One region of the Bradyrhizobium sp. 172 genome, then DNA from elsewhere that is predicted to be linked to it. Evidence: predicted binding sites of a transcription regulator. Region 1 holds the regulator's gene; each other region holds the start of a gene.

Evidence for each region. Region 1 encodes LexA, which represses DNA repair genes until DNA is damaged. Its sites were predicted from a motif close to TGTTCNNNNTGTGTTCNG; they were not measured.
Region 2: IVB07_RS18800 (single-stranded DNA-binding protein) is a predicted target of LexA. The motif match lies at 1,564-1,581, and genes of this name have one in related genera.
Region 3: recA (recombinase RecA) is a predicted target of LexA. The motif match lies at 1,331-1,348, and genes of this name have one in related genera.

The regions. Positions count from the first base shown of each region.
Region 1 is NZ_CP064701.1:3,787,457-3,790,826, forward strand. It holds partial or broken gene IVB07_RS18280 (ComEC/Rec2 family competence protein) at 1-232, shown strand, start outside; gene IVB07_RS18285 (hypothetical protein) at 371-805, opposite strand; gene lexA (transcriptional repressor LexA) at 1,300-2,001, opposite strand; gene glp (gephyrin-like molybdotransferase Glp) at 2,178-3,370, opposite strand, start outside.
Region 2 is NZ_CP064701.1:3,890,847-3,894,216, forward strand. It holds gene IVB07_RS18790 (outer membrane protein) at 1-272, opposite strand, end outside; gene IVB07_RS18795 (outer membrane beta-barrel protein) at 503-1,285, opposite strand; gene IVB07_RS18800 (single-stranded DNA-binding protein) at 1,745-2,242, shown strand; gene gyrA (DNA gyrase subunit A) at 2,613-3,370, shown strand, end outside.
Region 3 is NZ_CP064701.1:2,937,117-2,940,486, forward strand. It holds gene IVB07_RS13950 (DUF2798 domain-containing protein) at 96-353, shown strand; gene IVB07_RS13955 (hypothetical protein) at 991-1,158, opposite strand; gene recA (recombinase RecA) at 1,423-2,511, shown strand; gene IVB07_RS13965 (hypothetical protein) at 2,615-3,370, shown strand, end outside.

The sequences.
Region 1 (3,370 bases):
CGCGGCGATGGTGGTCGATCGGCAGCGGCTCGCCAGCCAGAGCGCGCTGGCGCTGACGCAGCGTGGTGACGGTTTTGTGGTTCAGGCAGTGAGGGCGAGAGGCACGAGCCGCCCCTGGTTGCCGGCCGGCGCCGGCGAGGGTGATTTCGACGGCAGCCTCGCGCCAAAGTCGACCGCGCCTCGCATCAAGGACGCAACGCCGGCGGACACCGACCTGCAAGCCGACGATTGATCTGATGGTGCGGAGCAACGCAGTGGTTCGGTGCGTCCGTTCGGATTCGCGGGGCGCAAACCACACCATCTCGCCGGCCACGGCCGGCGATGGCGATTCAATCCTGACCTCCGACCTCGTAGCCGGAGGGCGGCTCTGTCAGCCGATCGGCAGGTGCGTGACGGTCGGCTGCCTGTCGGCGGTGATCTGCGCCTTGTGCTCGCGCTCGGTGACCGACTGAGTCACCGGCAGTTGCAGCACCGTCGCGCGCTGGCCTTCGACGAGCTGCGTCACCAGCACGTATTTGCCGTCGGGGAATTCGATCGCATCATGATGGCGGTCGGGAACGTGCGGATCGATCTTGCCGAACTTGCCGACGCGGGAATTGATGGTGCGCGTCCAGATCCAGCGATTGTCGTAGCGGACGTCGTCGGCGAAGGCGAGCTCCGTCCCCGGCAGCAGGCAGACGGCGACGGACGGATCGGCTGCAGAGGCGAAGCCGCGCGTCGAGGTGCCGCGGAAGCTTGTCGTGACGATCGTCTCGCCGACTTCGGCGGGGCGCGACGCGACGGCATGTAGGCTGTAGTCACACATCGGGTGCTCCTCATGCTGGGATAGCAACCCGCGTCTCTTATCGAGGCGCAGGCCTCTATCAGAGTGGAAGCACGAACGCTGTGCTTGGTTGTGGGCAAATCTGCGGCTGGCTTCCGCAAGCCGCGATCACATTATCTTTCCCGAATTCAATAGGAACAAAGCTCGCCGCGATGCATTCGGGAGGCGCGTACGCGAACATTGCCAACTTGGCTGCAACGGCCGAACTTGACCGCTGGTCGCTGTTTCCTCGAACAACCGAGCCGCGAAGCGGTGCTGCTTGAAGCGGTGCTGCTTCGTCGGCGTGGCGAGGAGCCAGCGTTGGAGGAGGGGCCGGATAGTCTGTGCAGAACCAGAAAGGCTATCCAGCCGGAGCGGACGATGATCCGCTCCAATCTCTGACCGGCGATGCCGATCGGAAGCGCGCGAGGCGCCAAGCACCTCCGGCATGAAGTGCTTCCGATATGAAGTACTGCCGATAGAAAGGACTCCCGGTATCAGTACTTCCGGTAAAGCCCGATCAGCTTGCCCTGAATCTTCACCCGGTTGGGCGGCAGGATGCGGACCTCATAGGCCGCGTTGGCGGGCTCGAGCGCGATCGAGGCGCCGCGACGGCGGAAGCGCTTCAGCGTCGCTTCCTCGTCGTCGATCAGCGCCACCACGATGTCGCCGGTATCGGCGCTCTCGTTGCGCTGGATCAGGGCCATGTCGCCGTCGAGAATGCCGGCTTCGACCATCGAGTCGCCGCGCACTTCCAGCGCGTAATGCTCGCCCGAGCCGAGCATGTCAGGCGGTACGCTGATAGTATGGCTGCGGGTCTGCAACGCCTCGATCGGCGTGCCGGCCGCGATGCGGCCCATCACCGGCACCGCGACGGGACGTTCGCCCTCGTCAGCGGGCAGGCTCGCGCTCGCACGCACCTTGCCGAGATTGCCCTCGATGACGCTCGGCGTGAAGCCGCGGCGGCTGCCAGCGGCTGCCTGGAGCTCCGGCAGCTTGATGACTTCAATCGCACGGGCGCGGTTGGGCAGGCGTCGGATGAAGCCACGCTCCTCGAGCGCCGTGATCAGGCGATGGATGCCCGACTTCGAGCGCAGATCGAGCGCATCCTTCATCTCGTCGAAGGAGGGCGGCACGCCGCTTTCCTTCAGACGTTCACTGATGAACCGCAGAAGCTCGTATTGTTTGCGCGTTAACATCTCGACCAAAGTCCCCCGGTTGATGTCGTCCGATTCCGAGACGCTGAATTCGGCCATAAGCCGCTGCATGCTCGAAACAAATCATGAACAGACACTATATGTTCGATACATGTTCCGCAACTGCTTAATTTACCGTGAACAGAGCAAAGTGCGCGGAACGCGCGTTGCGGGGGCGCTCAGACGGGGAGCCGCAACACTTCGCAAGCCGTGCCGGCTTCGGCCTTCGGCGCGAATGGTGCGCGGACGAGAAGTACCTGTGCTGCAGCGAGATTCGCAAGCAGCGAAGAGTCCTGATGATTGACGGGAACAACGACGCGTGTGCCATCGTCACGCTCCTCAAGATGCGCGCGCAGATAGTCCTCGCGCTGGTCGTTGGCGCCGACGTCGCGGCCGAGCACGGCGCGTTCACGGCGATGGTGAATCACTGAACGGCCCGACAGGGCGCGAATCAGCGGCACCATGAACAGGAAAGCGCACACGTAGGACGATACGGGATTGCCCGGCAGGCCGATCACACCCATTGCGCCGAGTCGCCCGTGCATCATCGGCTTGCCTGGCCGCATCGCGATCTTCCAGAACGCCATCGCGATGCCTTCGTCCCGCAGTGCCTGCTGGACCAGATCGTGGTCGCCGACCGATGCGCCGCCGGTCGTGATCAGGACGTCGGCGCCGCTCTCGCGGGCGCGGCGGATGCCGGCGGTGGTGGCCTCGAGCGTGTCGGCGGCAATACCGAGGTCGATGGTCTCGGCGCCCTCGCTGCGGGCGAGCGCGTGCAGGGCGTAGCCGTTGGAATAGACGATCTGGCCGTGGCCGGGCGTGGTGCCCGGCATCACCAGCTCGTCGCCGGTGGCGAGAATCGCGACCTTCGGACGCCTGACAACGGCAAGGTGCGGATGATTCATCCCGGCGGCGAGCGCGAGGTCTCGCTCGGTCAGACGGCTTCCCTTGCGCAGGAGCACGTCGCCCTCGCGGAAATCGACGCCGGCGGGGCGGATGTGCCGGCCGGCGATCGCGGCTTCCTTGATCGTGATGCGCTTGCCGGCGGCGACCGTGTCCTCCTGGATCACGACGGCGTCCGCGCCAAAGGGAATGACGCCGCCGGTGAAGATCCGCACGGCCTCGCCGGCTCCGACCGTCCCCTCGAACGGTCGGCCCGCTGCGACTTCGCCGATGACGGTGAGCTCCGAATCGATCGTCGCGGCGTCGGCCGCGCGCACCGCGTAGCCGTCCATCGCCGACATCGCTTGCGGCGGCTGCGTGCGCCGCGCCACGACGTCACGCGCGAGCACGCGATGGTAGGCCTCGTCGAGGGAAATCATTTCTTCCGGCAGCGGCTCTGCACCCGCCAGCACCGCGGCAAGCGCGTCAG
Region 2 (3,370 bases), 100 kb from region 1:
CAGGAACCATCGGCCTCGACGCCGAGCACGACATTGCCGGTCTGCCAGTTGTAGCCGGCAGTACCGCCGACGAAGCCGCCCTTCATCTTCGGGTCGGTCGAGGAATTTTCCCAAGCGCCGCCACCGACGATACCGAGGTAGAAGCCGGTCCAGTTGTAGACCGAAGCCATGGCCACCGGGGCCTTGGTGTAGGGGCGCGCCGCGAGATCAGCGGCCGAAGCCGGGGCGGCGAGAGCGAACAAACAGGCCGAAGCCAACAAAACCTTTTTCATTTTCAACTAATCCCAGTCCCAGTTTCTGATTGTGCCTTCCACGATAGGGAGGGCATCGGACTCACTTGCCCAACTGATGCCGTACTTACACCAGTGAAGCCGCAAGTTGTGTCACTCAAAAGCAACAACGGTCGGAAAACGGAACGGTTATTGACCGATTAATATTGGAGAACTGCACAGCAAAAGGCCGGCGCAAGGCCGGCCTTCGAAGTGCGATATGTCCAGCGCGATCAGTACCTTGCGATGGCCGGACCGCCCCAGCGATAGTTCAAGCGCACCAGGCCCATGTCTACGTCCTGGCGAATCCGGTCGCTGCCGAATACCGCACCCGCGGGCGTTGTGAAGCCGATCGTGCGATCGCCAAGGAAGATGTGGTCGTACTCAAAGCCCAGCGACCAGTTCGGGGCGAAGCCGAATTCCAGACCGGCCCCGACCGTGCCACCCCAGCGAGTCTCCCGGGCCGAAGCCAGCAGCGCGCCCGCGCCGGGCGTACCCGCAGCAGCGTAGATGTCGTACTTGTCACCGACGACGGCGGCGCCGCCCTTCACGTAAAGCAGCACGTTGTTCCAGGCGTAACCGACCTGACCGGTGATGAGACCGAAAGCGTCGATGCGGGAACGGTTGCGATCACCCGTCACCAAAGCGGTACCAGGGAAGAGGGTGCTCACGTTGTCGCCCCGGAAGTCAGCCCAGTTGCCCTGGCCTTCCAGACCGAACACCCAATTGGCGGACTGCCAGCGATAGCCGATCTGGCCGCCGACGGTGCCCCCTGTTGCATTGTGACAGCCTTCGCCGACGAGAACGCCGGTCGCGGGCGTGACGAAGTCCCAGCACTTGTGGCTGGAGCCACCGCCGCCGTTGATGCCGATGTAGAAGCCGCTCCAGTCGTAGATGGCGGCAACCGCCGGCGGCGGGGCTTTGGTGTAGGGACGCGCGGCCATGTCCGCCGCGCTTGCGGGAGCCGACAAGCCCATCGCCACTGCACCGATTGCACAAATAAGAAGCTTATTCATTGCCAGTCTCCCCAGGTTTCGTCCGCTTCTTATTTCCCCGAAGCGGCTGATCAGGCGCGAGGGCCCATATGAACTAAGTCCGAGGCAACCGTAGCTCTACGGAGCGGCAGAGTCCGTCTCCCAAATGCAACAAGACCGGGGCAGTGCGAGTACCCATAACTTGCTGAATGTTAAGTTCTTTCTTCCATTTTTGGGAACCTACAAAGGTTCCAATCGACGTGTGCCTTTCCGCAACACATGTGGCCGATCGATCCCACGCCTTCAGATCTGTCTTCGCCAAGAACAAATCTGGAACGAACCGGAGGTCGATGCTATATGTGGGGATAACCGGAAGGGTGACGGCCTGATCGTCGTCCGCAAGTGTTCGGCGAGCGTATAGGGTCGCCTCAACAGGCACGGCGGAACGCGGGAGCGGACCGGCCTTCTTGAATTCAGTGGCATTCGGAGCGGAGAGCGGAGATGGCGGGAAGCGTCAACAAGGTCATTCTGGTTGGAAATCTCGGCAAGGATCCTGAAATCCGCCGCACCCAGGACGGGCGGCCGATCGCCAATCTGAGCGTCGCGACTTCGGAGACGTGGCGCGACAAGGCGACTGGCGAGCGCAAGGAAAAGACCGAGTGGCACCGCGTCGTGATCTTCAATGAAGGGCTCTGCAAGGTCGCCGAACAGTATCTGAAGAAGGGCGCCAAGATTTACGTCGAGGGTGCGCTCCAGACCCGCAAATGGACCGACCAGAGCGGTGTCGAAAAGTACTCGACCGAAGTCGTGCTGCAGGGGTTCAACTCGACCTTGACGATGCTGGACGGTCGTAGCGGCGGTGGCGGAGGCGGCAGCTTCGGCGACGAGCCGGGCGGCGATTTCGGCTCCTCCGGTCCGGTCAGCAGCACGCCGCGGCGCCCTGTTGCCGCCGGCGGCGGTGGCCGCAACAGCGACATGGACGACGATATCCCGTTCTGAGCGATTCCGCTCCAAGAACGCGGCGCCTGATGCGGACGCCCGGCCGGATGGGCGGCGCTTCTCATCTCATGTCAGAACATCCCACTAATCGACAGGACGGGCTCGGCATTTCCGGGCCCGCTTCATGTTTGGGGTGAGCTCGGATTGCGGCTTGGCAAACGCGCCGACGCGGCAAGCTCACCGCGCGGTTTTCCACGCGTGAGCGGCGATTTTGCAAGGCCGATGCGAGTGCTGTCCGAGACACCGCTCGCAAGGGCTTAAGTTGTTGGAAAAATAGGCGGAAAAAGCGCTTCCCAGAACGCCGCGAGGGTGGTTATCAGAGGCTCGATGCGCTATATGATTCCCAGATAAAACCTCACCGGATTTCCCCTTGGCTGACGACGACGACAAGCCCGGCGACCAGCCGGCGCAACCCTCGGATATTCGCCCCGTCTCCATCTTCGAGGAGATGAAGAAGTCCTATCTCGACTACGCCATGAGCGTGATCGTGGCGCGGGCGCTGCCTGACGCCCGCGATGGCCTGAAGCCGGTGCATCGCCGCATCCTGTACTCGATGAACGAGCAGGGGCACACGCCGGACAAGAAGTACGTCAAGTCCGCCCGCGTGGTCGGTGACGTCATCGGTAAATATCATCCGCATGGCGACCAGTCGATCTACGACGCCATGGTCCGGATGGCGCAGGACTTCTCCATGCGCGTGCCGCTGATCGACGGCCAGGGCAATTTCGGCTCGGTCGACGGCGATCCCCCGGCTGCCTATCGTTATACCGAAGCCCGATTGACGAAGGCGGCGCTGGCTCTGCTGGCCGACATCGACAAGGACACGGTCGACTTCCAGCCGAACTACGACAACAACGAGACCGAACCGTCGGTCTTGCCAGCCAAGTTCCCGAACCTTCTCGTCAACGGCGCCGGCGGCATCGCGGTCGGCATGGCGACCAACATCCCGCCGCACAATCTCGGCGAGGTCATCGACGCCTGCGTCGCGCTGATCGACAACCCCGCGCTCACCATCGACGAGCTCATCAACATCGTGCCGGGACCGGACTTCCCGACCGGCGGCGTCATCCTCGGACGGCAGGGCATCCGCGCCGCCTATCACCTCGGCCGCGGCTCGGTCATGATGCG
Region 3 (3,370 bases), 850 kb from region 1:
AAGAACAGAGTTCCTGGGATGGGTAAGGGCACCTTCCGGAACGCGGCGGCATGTGCCTTGCTTGGCCCGATGCGGCTAAGCAACATGGACGCGTCATGCCGGGCATTCCCCGCCGCTATTCTCATTTCGTGTTCGGAATCATCCAGTCCGGACTGACCTCGCTGATCGCCGCGGGCATCGCCAGCTTTCCCGCAGGGAACGCGCTGGACTTCCTGGCGCACTGGATGGTGTCGTGGCTGATCGCATGGGCGGCGATGCTGCCGATAGTGCTGCTCGCAGCGCCGGCGATCCGCGCCTTCTCGCTGCGGCTGACGCAGGAGGAGGGCGGTTCGCAAACCGGTCGGCCGGCATGAAAATCGGAATGAAAAAACCCCGCTTGGGAGAACCAAGCGGGGAGAAGGTTATTGGAGGCTGAGGTGCTGGGCTGCAACACCATAGCCGGATGACCCTAGCCGGCTCAGCTTACGACAGCCTGACAAGGCTCGACGGTGGCAGCGAAAGCCGGAGCGCGGGGGCCGCAGACTGGCCCCGCACCGGTCCCAATTTCGACATCCGTTCGCACAACTCAGGACACAACCGCAGGCGAGATTTCGCGGCGACGGTGCTGCCATGGGGGAAACGTGGCGTGCCGGCAACGGGGTGGCATCATGGACAACGTAGAGCGGTCATTCGCCGCCGCGACGGCGGCTGGCTTCGTCGTGCTGGTGATCGGCATCGGGTTGCTGGTTCTGCTGTAGGCGCTGTTGGAGCGGGAGATGGCTCCGAGGGTGGAAAGGCCCGTGCGCGCCTTTCAAAAACGCGAAAACAATCCCATGCACAGTAGCGTGCCTACAAATTTCCCCGCTCAATCAATGGCTTATTGGTAGTATTTAGATACCACATTTCCTCGGACTCGCCTTCCACGGCCACTCCGAATCCCGATTCGCGTGCCGAGTCCCTGAGATCAACGGGCGGCCGCTCCGGCACCGTCTCCAGCGCGGTCCCAGCGGCCTAATGAACCTTGATCGCGCCCAGCGGCAAACGGAGTTCGGCGGCACGCTCTTCGCGGTCTTTCTTGCGGAACTCGTTTTCCTTGCGCTCGAACTTGCTCAGCTCCTCCCGCACCGCCTCCAGCAGCGGAGTGCGCCGGGTCGTATCGTGATGCGTGTTGTCCGTCATGACTGAAGTCCCCTCAGTTGCGGTCCCATCCAAGAGTCCATCCAGGAGAAGGCCGCAGACCGCGAAAGGTTCGGTGCCGCAGGATGACGGAATTCTGACGGTGTGCGGGTCATCCGTCTTTGATGCGCGTCAGCCAGAGCGTGCAAATTCCCAAAAGAACATATTGCGAACCTAGAACAAATAGGGTACATTGTTTTTATCGCCGCGCCGCCTCGCCAATCGTTTGTCCCTCACGCGAATCCTCGTCATAAGGAGCACGACCCGATGTCCACCACTGCCCTGCGTATCGTCGAAGGATCCTCCATGGACAAGAGTAAAGCTCTCGCCGCCGCGCTCTCCCAGATCGAGCGTCAGTTCGGCAAGGGCTCGGTGATGAAGCTCGGCAAGAACGACCGTTCGATGGATGTCGAGGCGGTCTCTTCGGGCTCGTTGGGGCTCGATATCGCGCTCGGGATCGGCGGCCTGCCGAAGGGGCGCGTCGTGGAGATCTACGGGCCGGAATCCTCGGGCAAGACCACGCTGGCGCTGCACACGGTGGCGGAAGGGCAGAAGAAGGGCGGCATCTGCGCCTTCATCGACGCCGAGCACGCGCTCGACCCGGTCTATGCGCGCAAGCTGGGCGTCAATATCGACGAGCTCCTGATCTCCCAGCCGGACACCGGCGAGCAGGCGCTGGAAATCTGCGACACGCTGGTGCGCTCCGGCGCGGTCGACGTGCTGGTGATCGATTCGGTCGCGGCGCTGGTGCCGAAGGCCGAGCTCGAGGGCGAGATGGGCGATGCGCTGCCGGGTCTGCAGGCGCGTCTGATGAGCCAGGCGCTGCGCAAGCTGACGGCGTCCATCAACAAGTCCAATACCATGGTGATCTTCATCAACCAGATCCGCATGAAGATCGGCGTGATGTACGGCTCGCCGGAGACCACCACCGGCGGCAACGCGCTGAAATTCTATGCTTCCGTCCGCCTCGACATCCGCCGCATCGGCGCGATCAAGGAGCGTGACGAAGTGGTCGGCAACACCACGCGCGTCAAGGTCGTCAAGAACAAGCTGGCGCCGCCGTTCAAGCAGGTCGAGTTCGACATCATGTACGGCGAGGGCGTCTCCAAGATGGGCGAGATCCTCGATCTCGGCGTCAAGGCCGGCATCGTCGAAAAATCCGGCGCATGGTTCTCCTACGACAGCCAGCGTCTTGGCCAGGGCCGCGAGAATTCGAAAGCGTTCCTGAAGGCCAACCCCGACATCACCGCCAAGATCGAGACCTCGATCCGCCAGAACTCCGGCCTGATCGCCGAGCAGATTCTCGCCGGCAGCCCCGAGCGTGACGCCGACGGCGAGGAGCCGGCGGACGAGTAAGCTTCAGCAGTAAAGTTTTTCGCGAGGAGCGGGCGCTGAGGACGTTGAGTTGCCGACGTCTTCGGCGCCTGTTTCGTTTGGCGTGGGGGCACCGGGTGGTGCGATGAAGCGTCTGATCTTGACCAGTTCGTCCGGAGGCCAGCTCGCACGATCCGGGTTGGCGGAGCTTGTCATCTCATCCTCGTTTCACTTTGAGTGGGGACCGCTGCCCTCACCCGAGAAGCTCGCAGCCTATTTCGCGGCGCGTTCGGCGAATCTCGGGCCGGGTGATCATTGGTCCGATTGGGGCATCCGCTGGCCCAAGGGTATCAAGGACCGCAAAGACTTGTCCCTGGCAGACTTCTGCGAGCGATATGACGTGGTTGAACTTTGGTTCGACCCAGCTCCCCGGGATCAATTGCAGCTCGTCTGCCTGCTGGACCACCTCAGCTCCTGCTCCTCGCTGGTGCCAAAGCTTCGACTTCGACTTGTGTCATCCGAGCTGACGACAGCACACGGCGAGGATCTCGCTGCGTCCGAGCCGCACATCCATGTCGTGCCTGTTAGGGCCCAGGAGTTCGAGACTGCCCGGTTGGCGTGGTCGGCCTACCGTGCGATGACCCCTGAGGCGTGCGTCGATCTCCTTCACCAGGATCTCAGTGCATTGCTGATGCTGCGCCCGGCCTTGCTAGGTCTCTTGGCAGAACTGCCGTCGCCTTTCACGGGTCTCGGTGCGACCGAGATGCGATTTCTGGAGCTCCTTGCCAGAGGGTTTGCAAACACGAATGCGTTGTTTCACCTGCGCTCGCAACGGCGCACATATGTGTTCGGAGAATTTGAGTTGGGTTCGTTGCTCGAGGGGCTCGCGCTCGGCCCCAAG